Regions from separate parts of the Longimonas haloalkaliphila genome, predicted to be linked through region 2. Evidence: riboswitches for the same ligand, from Rfam matches in the RefSeq annotation. Region 2 holds a riboswitch; each other region holds the start of a gene.

What was found. A riboswitch is a leader RNA that binds a small molecule or an ion and turns the genes downstream of it on or off. The one in region 2 is predicted to bind thiamine pyrophosphate.
Region 1: it holds a riboswitch for thiamine pyrophosphate, as region 2 does, so the genes downstream of both, tenA (thiaminase II) here and ACZ48V_RS05745 (3-oxoacyl-ACP reductase) in region 2, are expected to answer to the same signal.
Region 3: it holds a riboswitch for thiamine pyrophosphate, as region 2 does, so the genes downstream of both, ACZ48V_RS09965 (ABC transporter substrate-binding protein) here and ACZ48V_RS05745 (3-oxoacyl-ACP reductase) in region 2, are expected to answer to the same signal.

Annotation. Positions count from the first base shown of each region.
Region 1 is NZ_AP043948.1:3,288,458-3,298,742, reverse strand. It holds gene ACZ48V_RS12855 (M50 family metallopeptidase) at 215-1,102, shown strand; gene tenA (thiaminase II) at 1,285-2,016, opposite strand; TPP riboswitch at 2,093-2,226, opposite strand; gene ACZ48V_RS12845 (S49 family peptidase) at 3,372-5,840, opposite strand; gene ACZ48V_RS12840 (hypothetical protein) at 6,139-7,728, opposite strand; gene ACZ48V_RS12835 (acetoin utilization protein AcuC) at 8,084-9,217, opposite strand; gene ACZ48V_RS12830 (CBS and ACT domain-containing protein) at 9,270-9,920, opposite strand; gene nadC (carboxylating nicotinate-nucleotide diphosphorylase) at 10,085-10,285, opposite strand, start outside.
Region 2 is NZ_AP043948.1:1,452,503-1,462,787, reverse strand. It holds gene atpB (F0F1 ATP synthase subunit A) at 1-892, opposite strand, end outside; gene ACZ48V_RS05775 (bactofilin family protein) at 1,900-2,376, opposite strand; gene ACZ48V_RS05770 (peptidoglycan DD-metalloendopeptidase family protein) at 2,532-3,425, opposite strand; gene rpsT (30S ribosomal protein S20) at 3,613-3,864, shown strand; gene ACZ48V_RS05760 (PKD domain-containing protein) at 4,682-6,175, shown strand; gene ACZ48V_RS05755 (PKD domain-containing protein) at 6,502-7,470, shown strand; gene queG (tRNA epoxyqueuosine(34) reductase QueG) at 7,628-8,611, shown strand; gene ACZ48V_RS05745 (3-oxoacyl-ACP reductase) at 8,653-9,426, opposite strand; TPP riboswitch at 9,490-9,596, opposite strand; gene ACZ48V_RS05740 (MFS transporter) at 9,706-10,285, opposite strand, start outside.
Region 3 is NZ_AP043948.1:2,565,437-2,575,721, reverse strand. It holds gene ACZ48V_RS09985 (hypothetical protein) at 265-483, opposite strand; gene ACZ48V_RS09980 (hypothetical protein) at 1,647-2,183, opposite strand; gene ACZ48V_RS09975 (prolyl oligopeptidase family serine peptidase) at 2,535-4,961, opposite strand; gene ACZ48V_RS09970 (CASTOR/POLLUX-related putative ion channel) at 5,209-7,170, opposite strand; TPP riboswitch at 7,295-7,389, shown strand; gene ACZ48V_RS09965 (ABC transporter substrate-binding protein) at 7,466-8,392, shown strand; gene ACZ48V_RS09960 (hypothetical protein) at 8,612-9,928, shown strand; gene ACZ48V_RS09955 (hypothetical protein) at 10,162-10,285, opposite strand, start outside.

The DNA of each region.
Region 1 (10,285 bases), 1.8 Mb from region 2:
GTGGCTGCTTGCGGATAAACCTGTACCTATGGGGCGGGCGTACGTTTCGAACGGCGAGACAAGGTTCTGTGTATGTGTCGATGCTGCAGCGGGAGATCACGGCTCGCAGACACCGTATAACACATCCTGTTCGGCTACGGGTTAGCATGCAAGCACTGCCCGTACGCGTCCCCCTACCGCCTGCTTTACCCCTTTTCGATCGCTCCGGTACGCTATGGCTTCGCAACGAACCGCTCGCCTCTTTCTACTTGCAGCTACGTTCATCGTGGCTGTGTGCATGGTGGTGCCGTACGGCACGTGGGCGATCTATCCGTTTCAGCTTGTGGGCACGCTTGTGCACGAGGCCGGACATGCGCTGGCCGCCGTTGGTACCGGGGGAACGGTGGATCGCTTTGTGGTACGCCTGGATACCAGCGGGTATGTGGGCTACAGAGGCGGATTTCCCTTGATCGCAACGTCTGCCGGATATCTGGCGTCGGTCGGTGTGGGGGCGGCGCTGCTCATGGCGGGCGCGGTACAGAAGCGGTCTCGGGCAACGCTTCTCGTTATGGCTGCAGGGCTGCTTATCGTGACCGTCGTGTTTAGCGGATACGGGGCGTCGCTCTTGGCGTTTGGGGCGTTCGTCGTCGGCCTCGTGCTGATCGACCGGGCCCATGCGTGGTCGCGAACACGCACGGGCGCTCCGACGGGCGACCCGAAGAGCGAATCGAAGCGCACGGCGGTACGCTCTCCGCTCACGTGGCTGCTGTACAGCGGCGGATTGCTGCTGATGGGCGGGGCGCTCGTCTACATGTTCGCTACCCGCGGGCTGGTTTCGTGGATGGTGGGCGGACTGGCGGCGCTGGTGCTGCTATTGGTTGCGACCTACGCCTCCCCACGATGGCAGCAGGGCGCGGTCATCTTTCTGGGGGTGCAGCTCGCGCTTGATGGACTCAACAGCATCCAGACGCTCTGGACCCTGACCCGATCGGGGCATCCGCACAACGATGCGGTAACCATGGCGGAGCTGACCGGGCTGCCGGCGGAGTTCTGGGCGCTTACGTGGGGACTGCTGGGCGTGGTGGTTGTCGGTATCGCGTTCGTGCGGTACTGGCGCCGGTGAATCGCTCCCGTAACGGAACCGGTTGCCGTATTGCGGTATCACTCCTTTGCTACAGGGTTCGCTACACGGGCTCGGGCTTAGGATAGGCAGTTGCATGGGGGGACGGCTTTCGCGTCGACCCACTCACATATCCATCCCTGCATACACCAGCGAAGCATGCAGCGCTGGCATCATGCCGACCCCTATACCGGCCACTCCTGCTGGGTCCAGGCCTGGTCCCAGAACATCCACTCGTAGCGGATGCTGGTCTGGAATGCAGTCGTGGCCCGCTCGCGGGCAGCCTCATCGGCTGCATCGGCAAAGCGCTGCAGGCGATTCAGCAGATTCGCCATGTACTCGTTGAACTCCGGGTCGCGGTACATGGCCAGCCAGTCGGCATAGGGGTGGTCGTTGGGAATAGCGCCCATCGCTGCTTCCATGCGCTGCCCCAGTTCGATGTAAAGCCACGGGCGGGGCGTGAGCGCGGCCACGGCCTCTACAAGTGTACCGCGCTGGGCGGTGCTGATCATATGATCCTGATACGCACGGTTGCTGGGCGTCAGCGTAAGCGCGGCGATGTCGTCGGCGTCGTAGCCGAGCTGCTCCCCGTATCCGGCATGCAGTTCGCCTTCTACAACCAGCGCGAGCCGGGCCGCGTCGATGAACCAGAGCTTGTCGTCGGGATCGGGGCAGCGGGTCGAGATGAGTGCTGCTGCATCCGAAAAGGCCTCCAGGTAGCGGGCGTCTTGCATCTGGTAGAAGCGAAAGCGCTCCGCCTCCAGCGTGCCCTCAGCCAGTGCATGCACGAACGGATGGTCGAACGAGGCGCCCCAGCTATCGCGGGAGGCATCTACACAGGCCGCGGCAAACGGCGGCACCGGGTAGGCGCGGTCTACGGATACGTCGGAGAACGAGAGATCGGTGGTAACAGACATAAGGCGTGCTTGCAGTTGGATGCGTAGGGATACCAGCAAGCGAAGCCAGGAAATGCTGCACTACGGTGTGTAGCACAGACGGTGTAAGAAGCTTCCTTCCGCCGGTACGAACCGGATCAAGTTCAAGGGATCATCTCAGCCCGACCGTCTGTGCAGCGTGGTTTGACGACCACCGTCCGCTCACACAGCCGGGCACTCCCAGCTTTGCTCACTTTAAAGCATACGCATTGCGTGGCAGGTTTGCAACCATCACCTTCCATGAAGGTGCTACTGGCCTATCAACCCTGAATGGCCGGGTATAGACGAGCATTTCCCCTCCATCCTACCCTTCCTCCTCAGGGAGGCTAGTCTATGCACACAACTTCGAATAGCTTTGGGCGTCAAACATAGGCTGGTGTCCATTTTTGCCTTGATGCAGACGAGCGAAGCGACTCACGACCGTAGGGAGCTAAAAACGAACCAGACGAGCCGCAGGCGACTCACGAAGTAAAAAAATCAAGGCTGGACAAACTGGGCCTGACTGCGCCCTCCGGTCCGCTACAATTGATCAAACTCACTCGCGCCCCAAGAGCACTCGGTCACTGCGTTTCCAGCGCAGGCTCGCTCAAACAGGATCAATTTTCGGGCGCGCCCCTCCAGGCTTTGTCCGGGCGGCCCACTTCTTCGAGGCCGGAAGGGCTGCATGCCGCGGGGAGGCGTGAATCCTGTAAATTAAATATCCCCAAACCGATGATCTGAATGCGGATTCAATGGCACGGACGATCCAGTCGATATAGCAAAGGGAGAAATGGTTGAACAAGTGGTGAAGCAAACAAACTTCTTGCTAACAAATTATCAGAGAGAAAGTTAGGTGCAAGGACTAGACCAGGGAGGAAGGAACCATAAGACGCTCTCATGAAGTCTCCCTCAGAGGAGCTACGGCTTATACACAACGCATGAGAGCCATACAATGGTTGATTTGTGTACCGAAGAACCCTCCAAATGGACTGCCCTGCGGAGTTCGCGGGCATGAGATTGCACCCCAGGAGCACTTCCTCCCTACGGTCGTCACGCCGCGCTCCGCTCGCAATGACAAGAGAGCAGGGACATCTCACTTCTTGTCATCGCGAGGAAGGAGCCTGCGACCGACGCGGCGATCTCATGCGTCAGTTGAAGCGGTTTACCCTGCTTATAAGGCACACGATTGCCGCTAAGGCACAAGATTGCCGCGTCGCTGGCGCTCATCGCAATGACATACTCAAAGATTCTTTTGTGGGCCTACTTAGCTCAGAGGGGGGGGGGATTTAGGGGGAGGGATTCCACACCCACAAAACACCAAAAAATTGTCCTTGACACAGCACTACAACCTCACAGCACTACAACCTCGGGGTGGGCATCATGCTCGGCGGCATGAGCACAAGGGGATGCGGCTGATGCTCGATCATAAGGCGCAGGTACTCGATCATCGGATCGTCGCGGTCGAGTGTGGGTGGGTCGGGGCGCAGCCAGCTGTCGATAGGAGCGGGAATGAACCGCCCGAAACCGAAGAATCCGCTGATGGCGTTCACCTCCTGGACGGCGGTTCGTGCAGGGTTGAGACCGGCTGCGCGGTGGGCGGCCCCGATCGCCGTGTCGAGTCCGCCGAGGGCGTCTACGAGATCGCGATCTTGCGCGGCGGGGCCGGTCCACACGCGGCCTTCGGCGGCATCGCGCACCTGATCTTCGGACAGGCCGCGGCCCTCAGCCACGCGCGCAACGAAGTCATCGTAGAGCGCCATGATCTGGGCTTCGGCCCGCTCGCGCTCATTGTCGGTCAGCGGACGCGTAGGAATCTGCACCCCCAGCAGAGGCAGCTGGTAGCCGGTAAAGAGGTCGGCACGGTCGCCGCGCTGTACCACGTCGTAGTCGAAGCCGGCGCGCTCGCTGAAGCCGTCGTCGTAGAACCATCCGGCCACAACGCCGATAGAGCCGGTGAGCGTGGTCGGGCTGGCGTACACCTCGTCGCCATACATCGACACCCAGTAGCCGCCCGAGGCCGCGACCTGTCCCTGACTGATAATAACAGGCTTCTCCTTGGATGCATCGCGGAGCGCTTCGGCGACGAGGTCGGCTGCGAGCGGATCGCCGCCGGGCGAGTCGACCCGAAACACGATAGCGCGTACGTCGCTGCGTTCGGCGGCGTCGCGGATAGTTTGGCGGAGGGCACGGGCGCGCATCCCGCTGTCGAGCGATGTGCCACCGATGCCGTAGACAATGGCAACCACCGGCGGCGCACCCCACTCGCGTGTGGCAGTCTGAATTTCGTTGAGGTCGCTCGACGAGAGGGCTGAGGTCGCTGTCCCGGCGTGCTCGCTCAGCAGTTCGCTACCATCCTCCCAGCGGCCCGTTGCATCTATCAGACCGGCCCCTTCAGCCTCGCGAGCCCACAGAATGGTCTGCGTATCGACCAGCGCGTCGAAGGCGTCGGCGGTAAGTCCGCGCGCGTCGATCACATCGCCTCGCACGGTTTCGTAGAACGCGTCGACATAGTCCTGGCGCTGCTCGCGCTCGGCCTCCGAGAAGTCGGTGCGGGCGAACGATTCAAGGGCAGACTTATGCGAGAAGAGCCGCCAGTCGTCGACCTGCAGCCCGATCCGGTCGAGCGTTTCGGCAAAGAATGTCTGGCTGGCGGCGTAGCCTGGCAGGGTGAGGCGCCCGGTGGCATCCATGATCACGTGGTCGGCCACGCTGGCAATGTGATAGGTGTTCATGCCGGCATTGTCGATGTATACGAGCACCGTTTTGCCGTGCGCCTGCAGGATTTTGAGGGATTCGCGCAGCTCCCAGGCGAGCGCAGGTTGGATCTGCAGGCCCGACAGGTTCAGCGCGACCTGGCGTACGCGGTCGGACGCGGCGGCCTGGTCGATACCACGCAGGATCTCGTAGAAGCGCGGGGGCGCGTCGCCCGAAAACGAGGCGAGCCGGCTCTGCTGGTAGCGAACCGGCCCTGTGAGTTCAAGGGCGACGTGGGAGCGGCCGCGGTCAACGGCGTCGCTGATTGCGCTGGGTACGTGCGAGCCGAGCCGGATGCCATACGTGCTGGAGGCGTAGTCCTGCTCGGTATCGAAGCGTGCCTGACTGCTCGCACCCAGACGGCCCAGGCTCAGGCGGAGTCCGGCTGTAAAGGTTTCATTTTCAAAGTAACGGCCGACCACCTCCAACCCAGAGATAATTTCAGCGGATGCGCCTACGCTCCACGGGGCGTCTTGAATGGCATTGCCTTCGCGGAGGGCGGCATCGGCGAAGACGGTGAGGCGGGGCGAACCCAGCGGACGCACGCCTACTTCGGCGACGAACTCGCGATCGCTCGTTTCGAGCCCGATGTTGTAGACACCGCCGATAGAGAGGTAACGGCTCGGGCGCGACACAAAGCCTGTTGTGAGGCGGTTCACGCGTCCGAGAGCCCGGCTGTCGCCGGTAAAGCCTTGGTAGCCTACGCCCACAGCAAACCGCCGATCGCCGCCTGCAAGTCCAACATGGTAGCCGGTGGACTGCAGTCCAGCTGCACGGATTCGCGTAACAGAGCTGCTGAATCCGCCGAGCGAGGTGAACGCGCCCCAGTTCTGGACCGAGCCATGGTCGCGTCCGTCGGTCGACCAGCGCAGCTGCAGGCTGTTCGCTTGCATGGCGGGCAGCGCCGGGTTGGCAAAGCCGAGCAGGCCTTCATCGAATGCGGCGGGCGGGGCCGACAGGAAGTCGTACTGCGCGTAGTACGACGCCATCGGCTGCGCCTGGGCGGAGGGCGATGCTACAGAGAAAGACAGAACTGCAATCAGGGCAAGCCCGATAGAGCGAAGGAAACGCATGGCAGCAGAGGGCGATGAGGCTAAAAGAGACGTATCGCACCGTCAGGATACGAAACGCCCTGCTTGCATGTCAATGGCATATCAATGATTTGCTGCCCCAGCGCGTAACAAGTCCGGAAACGGATGGGGGACTCTGCGCCTGCGCGATAGCAGGTGCCGGGACGCCTGCAGGCTGTGGAGGCGGCATTGGGATGCGCGTAGCAGCACATGCGCCCCGCATCCTCCCTGAATACGCTTCTGGGCAGATGCGGGGGCGGCGCCAGTCCAGGAGGCTGCCACAGCAGGATACAACGACGAGCTACTGCGCTTCTACTTCAATGCCGATGTTCTGAACGTCGTCTACGCCGATGCGGTCGACTTCCTCGCCGTCTTCGGTAATGATGATGTAGTAGGCGGGCGTGTCGTCTCCGGCATCGTCGGCGGCCACTACTTCTACATCGCTGATGTCGTCGGCGTCTTCGCCCGAGAGGAAGTCGACGACGGCTGCGGTTTCGCGGATTTCCACGACGGTGCCGGAGTGCGCGTTGACAAAGGCATTGCGGGTCACGTCGGTGTTGTCGGTGGGAACGACTTTAGCGTGCCACCAGAGGTCGCCATCCACGACCGTCGGGATAGGCTCGACGACGCTAAACTGGCCCGAGGAGCGGGCGGTGTCCCAGTCGGTGCGGGTATCTTCGGCGCGGACGATGCCCATGGCGCGTTCGGGGCCGAGCAGGGTTTCGGTGCCGGTTTCGAAGAATCGCATTTCGCCGGTGTGGCTATCGAAGAACCAGACTTCGTCGAGGCCGCGCGTGTCGAGGCCGGCGGGCTCCATGGCATAGACGTAGCTCATGCGTTCGCCCTGCAGGTCGATGACGAAGGGCTGGCTGTTGCCTGCGCCAGCGGGCAGGGCGGCGGGTTCGACCACGCCTTCGTAGGTGCCAATGGCGGGCATCACGTTGAGAATGCCGCCCCGGTACTGCAGCGATTCGGCGTAGCGGCTGGCGTTGTACAGCGGGAAGAGCCGCTGGCCGTCGAGGACATCGGAGGCGCGGGCTTCATCGGGGGTGAAGTGCTCGATGGTGCCATCCTGGTGGACAAGCGCAACGCCTTCCCAGGTAGGGGTAGTGTGGGGGATCGGCAGAAGGTGCCACTCGTGGCCGGTTTTCGGGAAGGCCATGTAGGCTTCGCCGTCGTGCGTAAACTCGATGGGATCGTCGTGATACTGCACCCAGAAGTCCGATTTCTTGAGCTGCCAGTCGGCGGAGCGATGCAGTATCATGTTCTGTCCGTACGTGAACAGTTGCTCGTCGAACGCCTGCATCTCGCGGTCTTCCATGGCCGTCATATCGCTGAGCAGCACGCCCCGCTGGTTGCCCTGAAGCCGGTTCCGGAATTGGTCGGGCTGAATGGGATAGCTCCACGTGAGGCGCCCGTCTTCCATGCGAGCAATGTCAGAGACGCCCAGCTGGTGCTGCCGGTACGAGACGCTGCCGCGGGTCTGAATGTCGGCGACGGCCTGCGGCACGATGCGGGGATTTTCTTCATTGGCCCGTGGGAATTCAGCTTCGGCGGTGGCCTGCTCCATAGCGTCGGTTGCCAGGTGCCGGTCCTCAAACGCCCCGCCCAGGGTGCCGAGCGTGATGGCCAGTAGCACGCCCACGGCAACGGCCACCCCGAAAAGAGAGCCCTTGACATCGCGAGAAGAGACGTCTGCTTTCTTAACGTTGAAAGGGGGAAGCAGGTAGAGCACGAGCCCGGCCAGGAGCGGGAGCCCCAGCACGTAGAGGGCACTCGGACTGTAGGCGATGCCGTAGATGACCGGGTGGAAGAGGGGGCGGAGTCCCCAGATCACCGCGCCCAGCAGGGCTATGATGAGAAGCCGGGTACCAACGCGAGCAAGATTCATGTCCGTTGCGGATGTGTTGCTCATCTCTGCACGGTCGCACATTTGCCATAGGAGGGCAGACGATGCAGCGGCACACTCCGCCGCCGAATACACTGAATTGGTGGAATGGGGCTATGTTTGTTAAGAAAATGTGGAGGCAAATTGAGAATCTGTTTGGATTTCTTAATTTGGGCTCCGAGCGGCGGCGCTGGACTGGGGCCGAAGGTCATGCCCCTGGTGCAATTGCCCCCGATGTCGCCCCGTAGCCCCGGCTACGAATCTCCATCGTGGTCCAATTTTCGCCTCAGCGGCGCTCGCTCTCGCCTGCAAACCAAAACCCAAACAGGCTCAAAGAACCCCGAACAAGCTCTGGCTCTCAGTACCACATCGGGGCAATGCGCTCCAGAGCGCGTTTGCTGACCTGGCGATTCTGGGTTTCTACGGCGTCGCGGCGCTCGACCTGAAAGGATCGCTCGGTGTCGTGCAGGGTGGGTGTAAGTGCGCCTTCGGCTTTGTGAGACCACCGGTCGAGCCACGAAGAGGGCAGGTCGGTGGGCAGCGGAGCGTCAAGCAGGCGATGCGCAAGGAGCGCCCAGATACGCACGGTGGCATCGGGCTGATAGCCGCCACCAAGCGTGAAGAGCGCTCGCCCTTCGGTGTGCGATTCAGAGAGGGCAATCAGGCGCTGAAAGACGGTATCGTACGCATGGGTTGTAAGCAACAGGTCGGCCAGGGGATCGCTGAAGTGCGCATCTGCGCCACACTGCACCACCAGTACGTCTGGTGCATAGCGCTCGATGGCAAACGGTACCACCCGCTCGAACGTCTCCAGGTAGCTTTCGTCCTCGGTAAACGGCTCAAGGGGGATGTTCAGCGCACTGCCCTCCCCGGCGCCTCGCCCCATTTCGTGGATATGCCCCGTGCCCGGAAAGAGGTAGCGCCCCGACTCGTGCAGGCTCAGCGTAAGGACGCCGGGATCGGTGGCATGCACGGCCTGCACGCCATCGCCGTGGTGCACATCGATGTCGATGTAGGCCACGCGCATCTCTTCGCGGCGCAGCGCCTGAATGGCGATCGACAGGTCGTTGTAGACGCAGAAGCCCGAGGCTTTGCGCGGGTGGGCATGGTGCAGCCCGCCGCCCAGTTGAAGTACGCGACCGGTAGAGCCATTAGCAATCAGGCGGGCGCCGTGCAGCGCCCCACCACAGAGCGCCCGAGCTGCGGCATCCATGCCGTCGAAGGTGGGCACGTCGGCAGTGTTGAGCCCGAAGTCGCGCACGGTGGCGGGCAGGTCGCCTGTAGAGCAGCGTTCGACCGCTTCGACAAACGCTTCGTCGTGCACGGTGCAGACCTCTTCGCGTGTAGCCGGGGGCGGCGCGGTGAACGATACATTAACCGGAAGCGCCTCCAGCAGGCTACACAGCATCTGCTGCCGGTTGGGGCTGAACGGGTGCTCGGGGCCGAAGAAATAGTCGAGGTAGGTGTCGTCGAAGAGCAGGGGCGTAGGCATGCGCAGGGCGGGCTGGATGCAGGAATATGAGGACCGGGAAGGCGCTACAGCATCATGTACCCGTGGGCTTGTCAAGCGGCCAGCGAACGGCAAACCCCTCTTCGCGAAGCGCCGCCGCTAACGGGCGAACATTCATGGTGTCGACCCGCAAGATGACGTTCAGGTACGATGCCGGTGTGTCATCCTCCGACGGTTCGTAGTAGCTAAGCACCGAGTGGATGTCGAGTCCCTCTTCAGCCACACGTGCAGTGAGCGCGGCCAGCTTTCCGGGCTTGTCGGGCAGGGCCACCGCGAGGCGACTGCCCGGCTTTTCAAGGCCGGTCAGGCGGAGCACGGCGTCGAGCAGGTCGGTGCCGGTAATGATCCCTACGAGCGCATCGCCCTCCATAACTGGCAGGGCCCCGATGCGCTCGGTGCGAAGCGTATGGGCCGCCTCCTCGACCGGGTCGCGAGGCCCGGCGGTGATTGGGGGCTTAGACATTACGGTGTACACAGCGTCGTTGCGAGCAACCGGCTTGTCGGTGAGGGCGCTGGTGGCGTACCGGATGTCGCGATCGGTGAGTATGCCAACCAGTGCATCTTTTGCATCCATAACCGGCAGGTGCCGAATGCTGTGCTCATGCATCTGGTCGAAAGCGGCGCTAATGGAGTCCGTGGCCTGAATGGTGACCACCGGGCGGTGCATGATGTCTTGAATGAGCATAGCAGAGACGGGGAAGGTACAGGAGCAAAACGTTAGCAGGTGTACATGCTCCCATTATACCAAACGACAGGGATAGGACGCAATAGAGAAGTGAACTACAGACATGAACTGTGCCGGGACATTCAGAATGTGCCACGGGGGCTGTAGAAGAATAGGAGGGCCTCTTACGCCAACGTAAGCTCCATCGACAGATCCAGCGCGGTAACCGAGTGCGTAAGCGCGCCCGAGGAGATGGCGTCGACGCCGGTGGCGGCGATGGGAGCAACGGTGTTGAGCGTGACGTTGCCGGAGGCTTCGGTGCGGCACTGTCCGTCTACGCGGTTCACAGCAGTCTGGAGCATCGACACATCTACGGAGCCGTCGTC
Region 2 (10,285 bases):
TTCCGATCAGGCTGAAGATGACCAATGAGCCCCCCATCATGTTAGCAAAGAGACGGATGGCAAGCGCTGCGTGGCGCGTGATAAGCCCCAGAATCTCGATTGGGACAAGAATGACACGGATCAACACGGGCGCATCAGAAGGCCCCAGGAAGATATGCTTCCAGTGGTCGGCTGTAGCGTAGACCTGCCCAATTACAAAGGTAAAGAGCGCGAGCACCCCGGTCACGGCAAGGTTACCTGTAGCAGACCCAGAGAAAGGCACAAGCCCAAGAATATTGGCCGTGAGAATGAAGAAGAAGGCACTCAGTAGATACGGGACAAATTTCTTGTACTTGGCCCCGATGTTTGGCTTAGCCACTTCATCACGAATAAATACAATGATGACCTCCATCATATTCTGGAGAACACCACGGGGCGCCTCTTTTCGACCAATGCCACGCTTGTAACGGTTGGCAAGCGTAGCGAAAATCAACAACACGAGCGCCATTGCAGCAAGCCCGAACATGAAGTGGCGCGTGATGGAAAAGTCGGCAACGATGTGCCCGCCTTCTTCGGCAAGAGCTACTGGACTGTACAGGTGCGACTTGCTTGCTTTCTTTTCCGCGAGGGCTTCCGGATCAGTGACGAGCGTCTCGTCGTCCATCAGCCCATAGCTTCCGGAGTCAAGCAAGTTTTTCGTGGACGCAAAGGCATCAATCCCAAGATTTCCTTCTGCATCCCTTATCAGCATGATGCGTGGTAGCTCCACACTGAAGAACGGTTCGAAGTCAAGATAAAAACCGTCAGCAGCGTGTCCGACAACCGATCGGTCTACAATGTAATCGAGCGTAAGCCCATTGCTTTCGCTATCTTGATCAGGCGTCTGGGCGGAAGCGGGTGTGCTCAATGCCATGAGGCCAAACGCAGATAGCATTAGCCCGACAAGCAGAACGTAACGGAATGATAAGCGGGAGTATCGATCCACCGAGTCGAGTAGGTCAGTCTGAAAGAAACGTCAGGAGCATGTATTGCTGGTGTGCCTCCATATGACAGCTGTTTCGAGCACCACACTCAAAACGAGCGCAGTGACGAGCGCTATCACGAAAGCGGTTTTATGAACCGGGAGCATCGTGACTGCGAGAGCAAGTCCACCGAGAACGAGTGCCATACGAAGCAGGATGCCTCGCACCGTCGCACGTGTCGCATCTGTGATTGAAGACGCTCGAAGCGCGCCTTTGTGCGTCACAACGCGAATGAGTGTACTTGCTCCAACAATGCCAATCCCCAGGATTGCACTGAACCACCATGTAGAGAGCAGACCGTGCATAGCTTCAACGGCTCAACACCGCTTAACAACTAATGTGTGCTGGCGTAGCTGTTTCCGAGCCCGCCTTCTTGGCGAGTCAAGCAGAACTGAAGCCAAGCATCTGTGGCTGCATATCACACATCACAAAGTGTAAAGCACGAAGCGGTGGAAGACCTGTGAATAGCAGAAAATAGCTGCCTTATGCGATGAATAATAAATGAAAGGAGAGGTCTCAGCATCTACTTTTTTGGAGGCTCTCCTTCATGGTACAGTTCTTTCACAATGTATCCTACAGATATCACCGCCAGCAAACTGCCAACCATCACAAAAACGGGGGTTGTGTTAAGTGCGAGATCAACGCCCCACCCAAGCGCTGGGGGCCCACCGGCTGCTCCGACCAGGCGCCAGCCTAAGTCAAGATGTGGAGCAACATCGTGCCACGCGTCACGCCAAGGGGTTTCAGGTTTTCTCTGCTCTGCCTTGTCTCCTCGTTCTGGGTTGTCAGTGTCATTTGCATCCATTTTCAAGCCTCTTGCTGGGGTTCGAGTGGAGATGAGAAGTCACTGCGCTACGTAACAGGTCATCTCTCTTCCCAGCTCACTCTCACGCAGTGTTTACGACGTAGACTTCGTTTTGTCTTTCTTCGATGCTGAAGACGTTCCTCCGTCTTGCGACTTCTCGCCTGTAGGGGTCGACTTCTTCTGTCCGGGTGTTGTGTCTGGCACAGCTTCTGTTTCCTTGCTGGCTCCCATTTCTTCCATTGAGCAACTGCCTGTAAAAAGCGCACCCTCCTCTACAACCAGGCGTTTTGTGTGGATGTCGCCCTCAATGCGGGCCGTGCTCTTCAGCACCAAGCACTCGCTCACGCGCACTTCGCCTTGCACGCGTCCTGCAACGTCGGCATTGGTAGCCACAACCTCACCATCCACCGACCCACTCTCCGCGATAATAGCACGCCCCTCAACACGTATGGTCCCCACAATGTGACCGCTGGTCCGCACGTCGTTTTCGGCATGAAGCGTCCCCTCGAAAGTCGTTCCTTCTCCAACAAGGTTAATCTGATCCGATACTGCTCGCTTATTCTGTGACATATTCTTATTGTCTGTTTTTTTCGACGAGAAAATTCCCATGGGTTGTAGGCGATGGTTTTGAACAAAATTAGCCTGCAGTTTGCAAGCTGACCTATGCCAGTTTGGTGATTGTATCGCAACAGAATGTTGTTGCTATTTGCGATAGATCCGTGCTGCTACCAGCCCGCGATAAACGAACGAGGATCTTGTGCCAGTCCGTGGTGCCAAAGCTCAAAATGAAGGTGCGGTCCTGTTGTGATCTCGCCCGAATTGCCAGTAACGGCAATGACCTCTTGCTCCCGCACTTGTTCGCCAACTTGCTTCAGCACGCGTTTGTTGTGTTTGTAGACAGAGAGATAGCCACCTCCATGCTGCACAGCGATTGTGTACCCCCCTTCCTGCGTCCAGTCAGACAAGACCACGTATCCATCTCCGATTGTGCGTACGAATGAGCCCTCTTGCACAGCAATATCTAACGCGTAGTGGCCTGCACGCGGATCAAAGCCCCGTGTCGGATAGCCGGTCTCAACAGGAGGCGGTACGGGCATGGACAGTGCGGGGAGATCGTATTCGGCTGTGGCTGCCGGCGCGGCTTGCTGATCTCCGCTAAACCGGGTCAACGTAAGCGCGGGCTGTTCGTGTAGCGACCAGCTATCGCTACTTGGCGCCGGGCTGTAATCATCAACATCTGAATCAGCGCTCCCTTCGTCTCGTTGCACAGCTTCAGAGCTTCCGTCAACACCGCCCGTCAGTAGAGCCTGAAGTCGCTCAATATACTGCTGCTGTACGCTTAACGTGTCTTGCAAAGCAGCTACGCGTACGGCGTTGAGCTGTGCGCTACGTTCCATCTCTTCGGTACCGTACCCGGGAATAAGCTGGCGCAGCGGTGTAAATGCAAGGACACTGCCCGCTACGAGCATGGCTACAAGCATAGAACTTCCCCACATGACAAGGAGGCGGCGGGGATCCACTTGATATCGGCGCGGCTCTTCGACCGTACTCTCATCAAGAAGTAGAACCGTGTACGTTGTGTCGATGTCGCGAAACAGTTCTTTCAGGAACGCCCACATGACAGTATGATGCTTGGGTTAGGGGGAAGGCCTACGGCGCGTTGACGCCTAATTTATGGAGCATTGGGAAACATCCGGCATGAGTGCCGGTGGATTCTTCTGTTGTGTATTCAGCAAGGTTGCTGATTCGGCGCTATGCGCCAGCACACATACTTGAACTACGTCACAGACCCATTACACGTTTACTATGCCCCAACATAAATCTGCAAAGAAGCGCCTTCGTCAGAATGCCAAGAAACGAGTCCGCAACCGTGCGCAGAAGCGCAAGGTGCGCACCCTCGTCCAGAGATTAAAGTCTACAACCGATTCAGAAGAAGCGCGTGCTCTCTTGCCCGACGTTAAGAAGGGCCTGGACCGCCTCGTCTCCAAGAACCTCATTCACAAGAACAAAGCTGCTAACAAAAAGAGCAAGCTGGAGAAGTACGTAAACAGCCTGTAAGTAGCTTACATACCTCCATTGGGCCGCTCAACATAATTTGGGGCTCTCTTTGTAGTGCGAATAACTGCGAATAACACTGCAAGAAGCGACCTGCTGAAACGCATCAGGGTGGAACCCAACGGACCGAAATGAACCGAAAGCCTCTGCAAGGCATCATGGGTCCGACACGTATGTCCGATACGTCAACGGCTTCCCGCTCTCTTGAATGGGTGGGCGCTTGCCAAGTCTCTCTTGCTATGACTTTCCCCGCAGCTGTCGATCACTCTGGCTTCGTATATTCGTAAAAGTTGGCCCAAGGCCTTTGATTTTACGATACATCTTCATACATTTGCAGCAGTATTGCCTTGCTCCTTACAGCCATAACGTCAATACTGTGAGCAAGATATGACTGGCTTGAGCAGATACGGGACGTTCTTGCTATTAGCTTTTTCCGTTCTGCCACTTATTTTCACGACGCACAAGCCCGTGCGCAATTATCTGTGTGTGCGCGTCAAGGCTTCTCTTGCGTAAGACAACATGGCAACACGGATGAGATGATACAATCATCGCATTCTGAAAGTGATGTGTGCAGGTATGCACACGTCGCGCCTTCATCTTCAAATGGACATGTTCGCGAAATACCTTTGACCGTTAAATAGCGTTTCTCGCAGAATAGGTTAAGCCTCCTGTAGGCTTCAAGGCCACCCTGTGTGTCCTGACCATCGCATTTTGTCAGCGGTATTACAAATACAAAGCTCTCGGCTTGCTTTCATGCATGCTGAGTAGCGCTCAACGATTACCTGTCCGACACTGCCTCCTAAGAATCTTTTTCAGACCTATGACCCGAACACTTACTTCATTCCTCTTATCCATCGCTTTGCTGTTTGCCTTTACGGTAGACACATCCGACGCGCAGACGAAGCGGGCCGGCGATACGTTCTACCTGAAAGCGGGTGTTGGCCTTGTAGACTACGCCGGTGAACGGAGCCCGACGTCTGGCTTTGGCGACATCTTTGACACGGAAAAGTTTGACGAGAGCTTCCCGTTTGGCTTCCTCGGCGAGTTTGGATACAAATTCAACCCTAACTTCGGCATTGGTCTTGGTGTCCAGTATGGAGACTACCAGTTTGCTGGTGGTCCCGGACGTCCTGGCCTAGAGAGCGCCGGCATTACGACAGCCTACCTGACTGGACGTCTCGGTCTGGGTGCTCGCAGTTGGACCATCTCTCCGTACGCTGACTTTGGCGGCCACGTCTCATTCGGTGGCGAAGACACGGCCTTCGGTCCTACCGTGGCAGGTGGATTCGATATCGTTGTGAGCCGCCACACCTCGCTCTTCGTTGAGGCTCGCAGCCACCTCACGTTCCCAGGCGACGCGCTCGACAACCTTGAACAGGGCGACTACGACTCATTCGATGCGCTCACGATTATGCCTGCCCTCGGCATCTCGTACACGTTCCAGCCTGCAACAACGGCTCCTTCCATCTTCGCAATTGATGGACCCACCGAACTCGACACCGGCGAATCCGGAACGTTCTCGGCGACTGTCAACGAAGACGACGTTACCCGCCCGGTCTCCTACCAGTGGGACTTCGGCGATGGGTCGACTGGATCGGGTCTGCTGACGACGCACACCTTCAACCAGGAAGGACAGTACGAAGTGACCTTCACGGCGAGCAACGAAGCCGGCGAAGTATCGGAGTCGCTCACGGTTAACGTGACCGATCCGCCTGCTCCGGCACGCATTGCAACGATCAATGCCGATCCGAGCCCTGCAACCGCGGGTCAGGAAGTTACCTTCACGAGCAACGTGCGCGGCGACACGCCGATCACGTATGAATGGGACTTCGGCGATGGCAACACCGGTACCGGTGAAACCGCCACGCACACCTTCGATGAGGAAGGAGAGTACACGGTTACGCTCAACGCCTCGAACGACGTAGGCGATGACTCCCGCTCGCTCACGCTGATGGTCGAGCCCGATCTGCCGCCGATCTGCGGTACCGTTACGGAGCTCAACCCGGCATTCTTCGGTGTCAACTCCAGCACGCTCACGGATGAAGCCCGCGGCGCGCTCGAAGAGAACGCCGAAATCCTCGCTGAGTGCACGAACCTCACGGTTCGCGTCGAAGGCTTCGCTGCCGCTGGCGAGCGCAACCCGGATGAGCTGTCGCAAGACCGCGCCCAGGCCGTCGCTGACTTCTACGAAGAAAACGACGTGCCGGCCAACCGGATCACGGTGCAAGGCCGCGGTGCGATCGACGACGAGACCACGACCAAGAAAGCGGGTACGGAACAGCAGCGCCGCGTGGACTCAATCCCACAGCGCTAACCCGGACCGCACACGTAAATCGTAGCAGCGCATCAAGCTAAGCCGCTGCTACCGTGCATGAGCGAGCCTACTTCCTCCGGGAAGTGGGCTCGCTCTTTTTTTGTTGGTATATGCTGCCGCACGCTCCCGTGCATGCGCTCTTTCCGACATGTGTCAGGCGCCGAAACTGGATGACACTGCAGATCCTCTATTGGTATGCTGCGCTGTCCACCACATGAATGCTTCTGCCGTGCTCTTTCACTACAGCAGCTCGCCTTATTAAAGACTACGCGCCGCTCCCAATGCATTGCGCATCCCTTTTCCGTCGCATATCGCGCGCTTCATACTTGCCTGCTTCTGTTCAGGCGGTACGCCTTTTCTTTGCCCATGCGAGCGTGGCCTATTTTATGGCGGCAGGGTGTCTGTTCGTCATTCTTGGCGGCTGCACTTCTATGCAGCCGCCTCGCGTGCTTGCTCTCAGCGGTCCTGGCGAAGTCCCCATAGACACAGCAGCTGTCTTTGTCGCACAGATCAACAAACGGGCCACTGAGCACGTGCGTCTCGATTGGGACTTTGGGGACGGTACAACCGATGTCGGACTTCGCGCCGTTCACCGCTTTGCGCGCAGCGGCACATTTGCCGTCCGTTTCACCGCGACCAACGAAGCCGGGTCTGCAACACGTACCCATCTCGTTCGCGTGCAGCCCCCAACTGCGTCTCCTCGGATTGCGACTATTCAGGCGATCCCGAACCCGGTCGTCGTCGGACAGCCTGTAACCTACCAGTCGGATGTCCGGGGCGTAGTCGCGGAACGGCTCTGGAGTTATGGCGACGGAACGGAGGTTTCTGATGCAAACGGGGAGCACCGGTATCGGTATGCAAGCCCCGGTACGTATACCGTGCGCCTGTACGTGGCCAACGAAGCCGGAAGCGACACGCGCACGGTCTCGCTTACCGTGCAGCCCGACGTACCTGCGCTCTGCCGGGCTGACCTTGAAACCAACCCGGTTTTCTTTGCCTACGGCACCAGCCTCCTCTCTGACAGCGCCCGGGATGCCCTACGTGCTAATGCAGAGCTTTTTGCCACCTGTGCTCCTCTCCCCATTCGTATTGAGGCGTACGCTGGCTCCAGCGAGCCCCGTGCAGCCACCCTGGCCCACGACCGGGGCCGCGCAGTTGCGATGTTCTACCAGCAGCAGCGCATCGATCCAGAGCGGCTTCTGGTGAATGCGCATATTGTACCTGCTCCTGCCGGGAAGACGCGCAAAGGCGGGTTGTCCTTACAGCGCGTTGCCTCTCATCTCGTTAACGAATAGATACGCAAAGAGAGGCTGTACATCCCTATGTGGATGAGCTTCAGTTCGTGACTTTTACTTCGATGGGGCTACATCGCTTCGCTTTCCTTAACAACTCTACTCCTGATGGCTCGTTAGATTATCAGCTTTCTTTCGGATACACTGCTACAGACCAAGCATGGGCACCCCCGCTCCAACTTCTGACTTTGGCCGCACGGCTCAGCGACGTGCTGCACGGGCGCTTAAAGCGGAAGCGGCCCGGCTGGGCTTTGACGCGTGTGGCATTGCAACGGCAGAGCCGCTCGACGACGAGGCCGCGCGCCTTGAACAGTGGCTGCTCGAAGGCCGCCACGGTACCATGCACTGGATGGAGCGTCACTTTGACAAGCGCATTGACCCGACGCGGCTGGTGCCGGGCGCCAAAAGTGTGATCTCGGTGCTGCATAATTACTATCAGCCAGGTACGCGGCACGACGAGTCGGCTACGACCGGTAAGATCAGCCGGTACGCCTGGGGCGATGATTACCACGATGTGCTCAAAGACCGTCTCTACTTGCTCTTGCACTGGCTCGAAGAGCACGTCGGACAGTCGGTGCATGGGCGCGCCTTTGTGGATTCGGCGCCGGTGCTCGACAAGGCCTGGGCTGCGCGTAGCGGACTCGGGTGGCAGGGCAAGCACTCGAATCTGCTCAACCGCGAGATGGGTTCGTTCTTCTTCATCGGTGAGATCATCGTAGATGTGCCGCTGCCGGCGGACCATCCGGTCGAGGACTTCTGCGGCTCGTGCACCCGCTGCGTGGATGCCTGTCCGACCGATGCCATCTATCAGCCGTACGCAGTTGATGCCACGCGCTGCATCTCGTACCTGACGATTGAGCACGGCGGCGATGATGTACCCGAGGCGATCTCAAGCGACATGCAGAACTGGATCTTCGGCTGCGACATCTGCCAGGATGTGTGCCCGTGGAATAAGTTCAAGCAGCCCACGACCGAGCCTCGCTACCAGCCGCGCGAGGGCATGTCGGATACCGACCTGCGCGACTGGGTGGAGCTGGAGCTTGAGGAGTTTCGCGAGCGCTTCTCCGGCAGTCCCGTTACCCGCGCCACGTACGAAGGCTTTAAACGCAACGTCCGCACCGCCCTCGACAACGTATCGTCGTAGGCAGATGCGGACGGTTTTGCCTCTATCCAGAAGGCGAAGAGCTACTGCATTACGAGACCGCCATCCACAATCAGGTTTTGTCCTGTTACGGCCCGCGCCCATGGCGAGGCAAAGAAGAGCACGGCATCGGCCATCTCTTCGGGGGTAGTCACCGAGCGCAGCGGCGTGGAGTTACGGATGAGATCGAACACCGCGTCGGGCGTTGCATCGCTGGCGTCAGTGCGGTCGAGGAGTCCGCCCGATACCATGTTCACGGTGATGCCCTCGGGCCCGAGTTCCTGCGCCATGTTGCGCACAAATCCGAGCAGCGCGGCTTTGCCGGTGGTGTAGTCGTGGTACGGCACGACCGGGTTCTGAACCAGATTGGAGCCGATTGCCACGAAGCGTCCAAATCCAGCCTCTTTCATGGCCGGGCGGCACGCTTGTACCAGGTGGAGCGCGGCTTGCACGCTGCCCTCGAGCTGGGTCTGGTAGTCTGCCCACGACACGGTGTCGGCGGTCGCGCGCGCCTCGGCATCAAACTGAAAGTCGATCAGCGCATTGCTGACTACGGTAGTTACGGGCGTACCAAAGTGATCGGCGGCGGCGTCGACCATGGACTGCACGGCTTTGCGATTGCGCACGTCGGCCTGATAGGGGAGCGCGCGGTCGCCAATCGAGGCGGCAACCGCGTGGGCAGCGTCTTCGCTCTGGTAGTAGTTCACGACGACACGAGCACCTTCGCGCCCAAAGGCACGGGCCAGGGCGGCGCCGAGTCCGCGACTGGCACCGGTAATGAGCACGACCTGATCGGAAAGGGCAGGAGTAGTAGACATAGCAGGTAGTCGTTGGCTTAGAGAAATGCGAAGCCAGCGGCGCCCCCAAGGAAGACGTGCACGGGGAACAGCGGGAAGCTTTCCTTCGCCGGTACGACCCGGATCAGGTTCGAAGGGTGTATCTCTCAGCCCCGGCGCATTTCTGTGCGGGGGCACCCCCAGCCTCGCTATCGAAAAGTGGGTTCGGGGGATGCGACCGTCCATTCGTTGCACGGCAGTCCAGACGCATCCCCTGAACAGTTCCTAACGTACCACAGCGCACACGCAACCGCAACGGTTCTACGTGTCTTCGTGAGGCGTTGCCATCTTATCTGCTTTATCTGCCTGCTGATCTTCAGCGTCGGATTGCAATTCTTTAGGCACGACCACAAGAAGCCAGATCAGCCCAAAGGCAACTTGCGCGCCCGCAAAGAGCCGCACCGCCCCTGCCAGGTCGAGCCAGCCCAGTTCAAGCACCACGCTGGCTATGCCGATGGAGAGGCTTTCGGCGATCATCACCAGGAGCCACTCGGTGGCAAAGACGCGTCCGCGATAGGCATCGTCGGTGCGTTTCTGGAGGAGTACGGTGGCGAGCACCCAGTTGCCCCCACTGGAGGCATGCGCCATGACCACCAGCACAATAACCGTGAACAGCGCAATGCCTTCAGGCGCCCACGGCACCAGGCCTACCACAAAGTAGGCGCCTCCGCTCACCGCAATAGCGCTGCCCAGCACCATTGGCCATTTTGCTTGGTCCGTAAAGAGCCCCCGAGCAATGATCGGCCCGATGCCGGTGCCAATGCCGCGTGCCATGAACAGCACGCCGATGCCTGCTGCGATCGCCCCCGGCGACACCTGCTCGCCGATGAGCGTAAGCATG
Region 3 (10,285 bases), 1.1 Mb from region 2:
GCAAAACAAATCGCGAGCCCCAGGAGACGGAAGGTAGGATCCGTCCTCTGGGGCTCGCGCGCACACACTTGATGTAAGGTCAACACGACCTTAGAGAGGGTCTACAGAGTTCATATGATTGCGATACAGAGTTTTCTGGTGCGAATTGGGGTGGCGCTCCGATAGATATCATGGACGGGCATCCTGAGAAGAACCGGTACAAGGCACCCGAAATGGGCGACGTCGCAGCGCACGGAAATCCTCGTGGATAGTCGCTTACACCATTCAGCCGTTCTTTCTTCGCATTCCCACCACCGTAAGCACCCCGCCCAAGACGACGAGAATGCCCGACGTGACCGGTGTGATCGGTAGCGAGCGCTCTTCCTCCCGCTCGACCTGTAATGGGCCCACGTCAATGATTTGCTCAGAGGTGGTATACGAAACGCCCGTGAGCAGAAAGCCCGCGATTCCGGCAATGATGAGAATTACACCCAGGATGCGCATAGGGATCACTCGTTGGGAAAAAGACAATTACGGGATCACCGGAGGCTCGAATGACGGGCGCAGCGGCGATTTGCGTGCCGCAGTGGATTTGCGGCAGGCTTGATGAAGGCAGAATTACAGGTTTCCAGTGAGGAACATAATCAAGAGAATCACCAGAACGAGTCCGACGAGACCGCCGCCTCCGGCCAGTGCATTATTTCCACGGCTGCTCCTTCAACTACGGCCAGAATCAAAATGACGACGGGGACCAACACGATAGGACGCATGACAGGAGTGTTTCTTGAATGTGTCTGTGAAGCCGCGTGTGTGTACACGTGGCGATTGATCATTATGTCGACATCCCCCCAGCAGGAACGCGCCTGAAAAGACCCCGCCCTCGCTATGAACCGGCTGTGGACGAGTCCGGCCCTCGGCAGCAACGATCCTGCGCGGAGGCGATCCTTGTGGAGTGCCATCTTGGGACTGGAGATACATTCTGCCCGAAGTCCCCTGGTATTTCACTTACAGAGAAATGCTCGCTCTCCGGCTTTAGGTCGGAGGGTAGCAATACGTGTGCATTGCTGCGATCAATACGTCTCTGACGTCCACGGTCGGTCACGTACCGGTGGGTTTGGGTGGGGGGAAGGAAGCCGCTAAAACCTGTAGCCAGCCTCCTTCGTGAGCGCATCCAGTTCTTTCGTCTCATGGGTCTTCCAACAAGGGGGCTCCGGTCGGCTATGGAGCGTTCTACTCCGGACATTGACCCCACATTGACCCCGCTGTGTGTGCTTTTACAATGTGGCCAACACCGCAGTCAGCCCTCCCCCATTTATGGACCGTCCGGCAGTGGGGTATCGGACCGACATGCGGTAGGGCAGAGCGACCGATCAAGATTTGACGCGGGTATTTCTTCCTGGAATGTCGATCGATATTCCCGTTCCCAGGTCCGTGACGGCTTCTCGCGATCTTGGAAGAACTTGGTCGGGTTTTGGTTTGAAGGCGAGCGCCGGTGGTACGAAACGAGAATCACAATGGTGGTTCGTAGTAGCACCAGGAGTATGACTTATGGCCCCAGTCCAGCGGAGCTGCTTGGACCCGATACCAGCAGTCGAGATGCTTCAACCGTCTTGCTGGAAGCGGCTTCCGCTTAGCGCTCGCTTGCGCGTTTACTTTTCAGACGCGGCCTAAAACGCATATCCGAAGCTGATTCCGCCGCTGGGGGCAGCTATCAGGCGATCTGCGTATCCCACAAACGGGGTAAACCCAATACGAAAGAGGAAGCCGTGCTCGCGGGGCTGATGCCGGTATCCAATCGTAAACGAAGCCAAGACCGTGTCCGACCAACCGGAATAGGTGCCATCCAACAGCAAGGTGGCTCCCGCTCCGAGTTCAAGCGCGCCCTCGGTGTCGGATACAAAGGTCAACTGCATGGGCACCAGATGCGTTCGATCATCGTCGCCAAATGTGAAAGAAGAGCCCAACGTAGCATAGCCTCCGCGAAGGTGCCAGCGCCCAGCCAGGTGGCGGTCGTAGTTTATGCTGTAGAGCAGCCCGGCGCCGAGCAGTTCAACATGCACGGTGTTACGAGTACGCTCTGATGATGCCGGGTCGTCTGTTGCGTCTGGCGCTGTAGCCGTCTGTTGGGCATAGCCTGGGGCAGACAGTGCGACGAGCCCAAGCAGCCCGATGACAGCAAGAAATGCTGTGAGTGAGTTTGACATGGCGAGACGTTAATCTGTGGGCACTGGTTAAACACCAAATGATAAGGGGATTGAAGATCGCAGTTTTGTCTTGTTCGAACCCCCTCTCCCTACAGGTTTCTCCCCCTTAGCCAAGGGGGAGATGTCGAAGACAGAGGGGGTTTGAGCGAGTTGCGATGATGTAACCCACATGTCAATCACTTAACATCTTACCGCTACCAATCTGTGCAAGATGCACCGGGATTGATTGGTCCATTGCAGTGTAGTCATCTCGATGCTGCACGGCAACATCGCAGGGTAATGTAGGGTGCTCAGCCTGCTTGGGGAATGCGCAGTCGCCTACGCATCCCCAAACACACGCTGCTATGCCCCTTACCACGCCTGCTCAGTACGCTCCGGGCCCACGCTGCGCTCAATGTAGTAGAGGATGCGGCGGTACTCATCCGTCCAGCTGCTGGGTTCGGTAAAGCCGTGCGGCTCGACCGGGTAGGTGGCTAGCTCCCAGTCGGTCTTACCCAGCTCGATGAGACGCTGGCTGAGGCGAAAGATGTCCTGCGGCTGCACGTTGGCATCGACCTGGCCGTGCGCCATGAGCAGCGGGTCCTCTAGCCCTTCGGCAAAGTAGATCGGCGAAGAGCGCTCAAACGCGACGGGGTCGACCACCGGCGTGTTCAGTATATTCGAGGTGTACGGGTGGTTGTAGTGCGCCCAGTCGGTTACGGAGCGCAGGGCGGCGCCGCCGCCAAACGCATCGGCTTCGTTGAAGAGCGCCATCAGCGTGATGAATCCGCCATAGGAGCCGCCGTAGATGAACTGCCGCTCGGGGTTGATGCCGCGCGTGTCTTCGAGATGGGCTGAGGCATCCACGTAGTCCTGTAGGTCGCGTCCACCCATGTGGCGGTAGATGGCGGTGCGCCAGTCGCGCCCGTAGCCCGCGGAGCCGCGATAATCCAGGTTCACCACGGTGTAGCCCTGCTGCATCAGCAGGTTGTGAAACATGAACTCGCGGAAGTAATTGCTCCAGCCGTTGTGCACGTTCTGCAGGTAACCCGCGCCATGCACAAAGTGCACCGCCGCGCCGTTGGGATCGTCCGGCTCAAAGATCTGCATGGGCACGTCGGTGCCATCGCCAGCCTCAAAGGTAGTGAGTTCACCCGTGCTCCAGTCGATGGACTGCCATTCATTGGTAGGCGAGGTGGTGATGCGGCGCTCGCCGCTGTCGTCGCGGATGTACACTTCGGGCGGCTGTGTGATGTACTCGTAGAGCAGGCCCAGCGTCGTGTCGTCGGGATGCGGAGCGGCGGCGTACTGCCCGTCTTGTCCGCTGGTAATGCGCGTGCGCTCGCCTCCATCGACAGGCATACGGTACCAGTGGCGGTTGTGAGGCGAGTCTTCGGTGCTGGCGAAGAGCCAGATGGATCCGTCTTGCGTGAGCTGTGGATCAAACACCTCGAAGTCGCCTTCGGTGAGCGCCGTTTTCTCGCCGGATTCGACGTTGATCGTGTAGAGGTGGCTGTAGCCGGTTTCTTCGCTCTGAAAATAGAGCGTTTCGCCGTCGGGCATCCAGCCGAGCGTGCTGGCACCGCCGTACCACGAGATGCCCGGCCCTGCGATCCATGCGTTGTCGTGCTGGCGATCGAGCGAAGTCACCGATCCGTCTTCGGGATTCAGACGCGCCAGCCAGCGGTCTTTGTTATCGGCGGCGCGGACGTCGAGCACGGCCAGCGAGCCATCCTCGTTCCAGTATGGACCGAACGCGCGCAGCGTACGCGTAGAGTCGACGCCGTCGATGGTGTCGGGGTCGGCGATGTTGGGCATGGGCCACTCGTCGGCGCCGGGCAGCGTACTGAGATCGACGGTGTAGGTGGTGTCGCGTTCCGCATCCGCCAGGTGCAGGGTGTACCCGCTGGGGGCGCGGCCCACTTTGGCGCGGGCGTTAATGACCTCAGCAAAGCCTGTTTCGGTCACGTAGTCGATGATCTGGGTGTTCTCGACGTTCTCTGCATCGGAGGTACCCACGGCGGTGAAGCGCTCGGACGGATCCATTGAAACGTGCACCACGCTCTCCTCGCCTACGTAGAGCGTAGGTGGGTCAGGGTCAGCGGCCTCATCTTCTGCGCGGGCGGTTTCGGCACGCTCTTCGTGCTCTTGACGCTCGCGGAGCGTCTCGAACAGCTCGGTCTGCTGCTCTTTCAGGTACTGCTCCTGTGAAGAGGGCGCCTCTTCAGTTGGTTCGGTTGCTGCTCGCACATCGGTAAGCTGCTGCATGGCGCCATGCTCAAGATGAATGGCGAACAGGTTGAGTCCATCCCGAAAAACGACGCGCGACCCGTCGGGTGAAAAGCGCGGCTGCGAGAGCGAACTGGAGGTGCGGGTAAGGCGCGTTGTGGTGTCGTCATCCCGTCTATAGAGATAGACATCGCCATTATGGAGAAACACCTTGCGGGTGAAGTCGGACGTGTAGGTATGGGTGCCGTGTTGCCATCCCGAGAAGAACGGGGTTGGGGCGCGGCGCTCCTCCGCATCCACCTTGACCGGTTCGCTGCCATCAACAGGCACCGCGTAGAGCGAGTCGCTGGGGAATTCGCCCTGCGGGTTCCAGTCGAAATAGAGCGCCGATCCGTTTTCGTGCCAGCGCGCATTGCTGGGCCAGCTCCCGATCCACGTGTCAGGGTCTTGCATGATCTGTTGCACGGAGAGGCCATGATCTTCATCAGGCGTCTGCGCGTGGAGCGGCTGGGAGGCAGCAGCGAACAGTGCCGAGAGGAGTACTACGATAGCGGGTAGCAGAAGGCGCATAAGAGGCATGCGTTGTTCAAGGGGATACAAGCGGAGCTGGCGCGGAGTTGGTAATGTAACAAGCAGATGGCAGGAATGCAGCGGAATTGCTGCATTGGTTTTCGGCATCCATGACATGGTTGTACGGATTGACGCGTTGCCAGGGGCTGTACCTTGCGTTTTCTTTGCACGTACCACCTTGCGAAAAGCCAAAAGATGGCCGGTATACAGACACGCCGGCAGAAAATGGCCTACTGAGCAGGATATGTCAGAGCTGTGAGTACGTCATAATCACGATGAGTTCGGTGTTGGGAGTAAGCGTCCAGGATGTGTCGTTCGCGGGGTTCAAGTGCACGGTGCTGGTACCGGACCGGTGGTCACGGATCCCGATAAGCGTGGCGCCGCATTCGGTGACGGTATGCTGCAAGGCGCGGGTTGAGTGCGTGGCACCGCGCTCGATGCCGTATCGGTGCGGCGCATGGAAGTAGATCTCAGCGCCACTGGGTCCAAACAGCTCGCCGAACACGATGCCTAATTCCCGTTGCAGGGCTACGTGAGCGAGCATGCGACTCATGATGGCAGGCGTTACAATAACCTCGCCGGTCCGACCCTCAAGCAGGCGGGCGTTGCTCGCATCCACAAGTTCAATGATCAGGTCAGGGGTGGAGGAGGACTCGGCAAGGTGTTTTTGGAGAAGCATGTAGCCAAGCAAGGTGCGGGCGTCGGTCTCTTCGCTGGATTGAAAGCGGTCGCTTCCCAGAAAAAGAATGGTGTCGAACGTGGTAGGATGAACCGATTCGAGCATGGCTTCGCGGGTGTAGTCGGCCTCTACGTGGGTTATACGCAGTCGATCTGTTTCAGGCAGTGAGGCCAGGTGGGCGTTGCGTTGACGGGCAGATACGGTAGACACGATTGTGATATCGAACTGCTCGCGCGTGTAGCTCCTGTACTCATGAAAGAGGGGCTCGGCGCGTTGGCTCCATCCCAGACATAGAATGCGCTGCGTCTTGCCTGTGCGGTCTGAGGGTGTGGTGGGAGCAGAGGGGGACAGCGAAGGGAGGGGAGATGCCTCATGAGAGGAAGGAGCCGTCGGTGTGGTGAACTCGTGCGCTGTCGCGATGAGTACCAGGCGGTCGCCCGGCTCAAATGTGAACTCGGGGGGAGGGTTCAGGTGAGCGTGTTTGGAAGGGAAGGTGCCTCGTACAGCGCCCAAGAGCGTTGCCTGAGGAAACCACGCGGCCGCCTCCTGGAACGAGAGTCCGTCGACGGCTGCATGGGTTTGTAGGTAGATCTCGTTTCCATACTCACGCGAAAGCAGTTCGCTATAAACGGCAGATAGGCCGGGGTGGCGCGTCGTCTGAGCGACGAGCCGGGCGATGGTACGGCCGCTCTCGACGACTTCCAGGTTCGTGCCGCTGATAGCTTGCGCAACGGGGATGGTATCTGGGCGCACCAGTTCGGTCACGATCATTGGCGAGGGAGAGTCGCTGCGTGCTGTCATGCGGGCCAGCGTCATAAGCGTCTTTACGGTGCGCGTATCTGCGTGGGCGGTGTCGGTCGACTGGCGGTCGGCCCCTGGCAGAATAACGGTGGCGGCGTTTAGGGCATCCACCCGGGCGAGATGATCAGCTGTTAGCGGGGTGCCGGAACGCAAGATAATATCGTTCACATCCCACTCGGTCCCAATGTGTTCAGCAAGTTCAAGCCGCCGGTGAGCGGTAACCTCCTCAGCCAGAATGACAAGCTGAAAGTTCCGCAGCCCCCGCCGCTTCAGAAAGCGGTGCATGCGCCCACGTGCAACGACCAACTCGCGAACCACATCGAGCGTGCTGCCCGTCCAGCCCAAGATAACGACATGGCCGCGCATTACAATGGGCGTGAGCCCGCGTTCGAGCGTCGTCATCTTATTTGTAAGCCACTGGGTCATGATCGCGACGAGTGAGCCAAGGAAAAGCACGTAGCCCGCAACCGTAACCGCTGTTGAGATAACGCGCAGCAAGAGGCCTTCGTCGTCGCCCAGATAGCCAGGATCGGAAAGCCGTAGAAACGCCCACCAGATGGCTTCGCCAGGGCCCGAGAAGGCGTCTGTCGCAATCCATACCGCGCATCCGGCCGTAATGGAAATTCCGACGACGAGAAGCGCTGCTATTGCAAGCTGATGAAGCCACCCGCGCTGAAGCCAGCGCTCGATACGAAACGTAAGGGACGAAATAAGGCGCTTCGGGGTCATACACGGCGATGCATCAAGAAAGGGCAAACAGCTACAGTCGTATTGTGAACATACGATATCTTAGCCTCACATGCATGTGTGCGCGTCTCGCAATTTTAACTTCTGGTAGTGCTGTTTGTATACTGAAATAAGCTGGGGGTGCCCACAGTAAGGGCTGAAAAGATACCCTTTGAACCTGAACCGGATGGCACCGGCGTAGGGAAGCACCGTCGTTTGCGATGCAGAAGCGCTGCATCGCGGCCTGGGCACTGCTGGCTGATGCGTTATTGTCATCTCATTCAGACCAGCACACGCTATGAATACGTTTCGTTTAGGACTCGAATGGTTCTTAAATCCCGATCACGCTCCGCTCCTCATTGCGCAAGAGCATGGGTGGTTTGCGGAGGCGAACCTCGATCTTGAGATCGTTGAGCCCGACGCCCACATGGACGCCGTTGAAGCTATTGAAGACGGCAAGCTCGACGTAGCTATCACTGAGCCACTTCATCTTGTCGAAGATCGTGCGGAGGGGGCGCCCGTTGTGGGATTCGCCCGCTTTCTGCATACCAATGGTGGTGTCATGTATCTGAAAGGGCAGAGCATTGAGCGTCCGCGAGACATGGTGGGGGCTCGTATTCAGTATCCGGGTGCTCCAGGCCCTGGCGGTCCTGCAATCGTACAGACAATGATTGAGCACGATGGGGGTACCGTCGACCCGGATGGGTTTACTCCTGTCAACAACAGCTTCTACCATACCGACGCGCTGGCCGACGACAAGGCAGATGTAGCCACGCTTGTATTCTACAACTTCGAACTGGTCGAGGCAGAGCACCGCGGTCTTGACGCTGGCTTTTTTGCACTCAAGGACTGGGGTATCCCCGACTTCTGCCAGCTTATCATGATCACCACCCCACAGCATCTGCAGGCGCGTCGTGATGCGTTTGCACGGTTTGTACGCGTGCTGCGCCGAGGCATCGATTTCTTGCACCAGCAGCCCGAGTCTGCAGCTGATATCTACCGCCACCGTGCCGACGTGGAGCCTGGCGATACACTTACGCCCAAAACCTTCGCGGCTACGCTTCCGTGCTTCACATATGACTTCGGAATGACAACCGACTACTACGCAGCACTTGAGAGCTGGATGTTCGAACGTGGCTTGATTACCAAGCGTCCGGGTGCAAACGCCTACTGGACGAACGACCTGGCGCTACCTGTAGCATCTTCCGAAGCGGTCGAACGGTGATCATCAGGCACAAATGCCTGCTTCGGAGATTGATCGTGCAAGGCGCGCGCATGCGAGGCGCGCATGTGGGGCACCGTACATGTGGCGTCGTACATACCGCACCGCGTTTCCCGTGGCAGAAGTGCGATGTAACGAAAGCAGCGCTGAGTGCGTCTTTATACGTGAATGCGACAGACGCACGTGTCCGCCTGTATCTTACACTGTTTCGTGTCAACCTCTATGTCTACCCCCTCACGCCTAACTGGCGCAGCGTTCCTTCTTGCTGGTCTGCTCAGCATGCCCCTGTCGGCTGCTGGTCAGGGGGCTCCTGAAGCATCTATGGCCGAAGAAGCTGGAGCAGGAACGATGGATCTCTTCGCCTGGCCCGATCGCGAGCAGGTAGCAGAATGGCAGGAGGAACTCGAGGCCCGCTGGCTGCCGCAGTTTGACCGGATCCGTGTCGACTATGAATACGCATTGCGCGATACCGTCGTCGACTGGCAGTTTGAGCTTGCATGGTCGCCCGGCGACTGGGTACATGCGGGAGAAGAGGGCATTCGTCCGCTCAGTGACGTCGCAGGCCCCGGCCGACTGGAGCAGATCTACTTGATTGCAGAGGCGGTGGTCGACGGCTCGCCTCGCGCTACCACGCTCTTTGCATTCGAAGAGATGGATGTGGGGCCGCGTCCCGAAACCGTCTCGCTGAATTGGAGCAACGTGCCGCTGCAGGAGCTCTTTGACGGGCTGGATGCGGAAGAGGCTCGTGCGCTGCTGGCTGAACAGCCTGCCTTCGAGATTGTGGATGTAGAGCGCGTACAGGTGTGGCCGCCCGAGGTGCCGCGCACTGCTGAACGAAGCGACCGGAGAGAACAAGAGACGCGGCAAGAGCGGCAGCCCCGTGCAGACCCTGCGCCACCGCGCACCCGCCGTACCTCGTCTGTCTTCGTAATCCGCACCGGCTACGTCTTCGGAGGTGCGCGCACCCGCACCGTGGCACGTCCACCCACGGCCACGCCGGTGCCGGAGGACGACCGCACCACGCGAGGCGGGCGCGGCGATGTGCAGGCCGGGGCGGACGAGGAGCCGCGTAGCGACCGCCGGCGCAGCCGCTCCGACGACGATGACGACGACGCGCCCAGTCTGGGGCCGGCGGCGATGGGTGCTGCAGCCGTTGTCGGACTCGGAGCCTTCGTGGGCGGAAGTATCGGCGTATCGGGCTCGTCGAACACGCCAATCGGACTCACGAGTGGGTGGACGGGTACGAGCAGAGGCGTATGGCTGCAGGCAGAAATTAGCGGAGCTGTGCTCACCGGCGAAGGAACGGAGCGCCTCGGCGTGCAACTGCGCGGATTCACCGACGTAGGGGCCGGAGCGCTTCAGCCAGCACTGGGGCTTGGATTGCTCTTCGAGCAGGAGCGTGGCGAAATCGCTTCGCGGCCGATCGTATCACCCGGGCTGGTGTGGAATCAGCATCAGGTGGCATTAATGGTCGGATTTGATGTTGTGAACAGTGCACCGCAGATAGGCATCGTGTATAACTTCCGAGCAGGCGATTGAACAGTGTCGATTTGAGCGTAAGAAAGAGGGCCGCTCAATTCTAAGGGGTAGACGTGCTGAGAGAACTGGCGGAGCGAAGGAAGGGCTCGCTCCAGGAAATCCCTTTTCCTGGATAGCGATCACTTCGGATGGACCCACGACAAAAAAAGCACGCCGGCTTGCAACAGGCAAACCAGCGTGCTTATCATGCAGCAGCACAGGAGAAGAGCCTGTGCCTGAAACAAGGGGAAGCGCTACGGCTTCTCGGTGGCTACAAAGTCAGCCCGCTCACCCGTAGGTGTGCTAATCACATTTGTGACGTCAACGGTGAACGATTTTTCGCGCTCGCGGCTACGGTCATAGAGGATACCAGTAAAG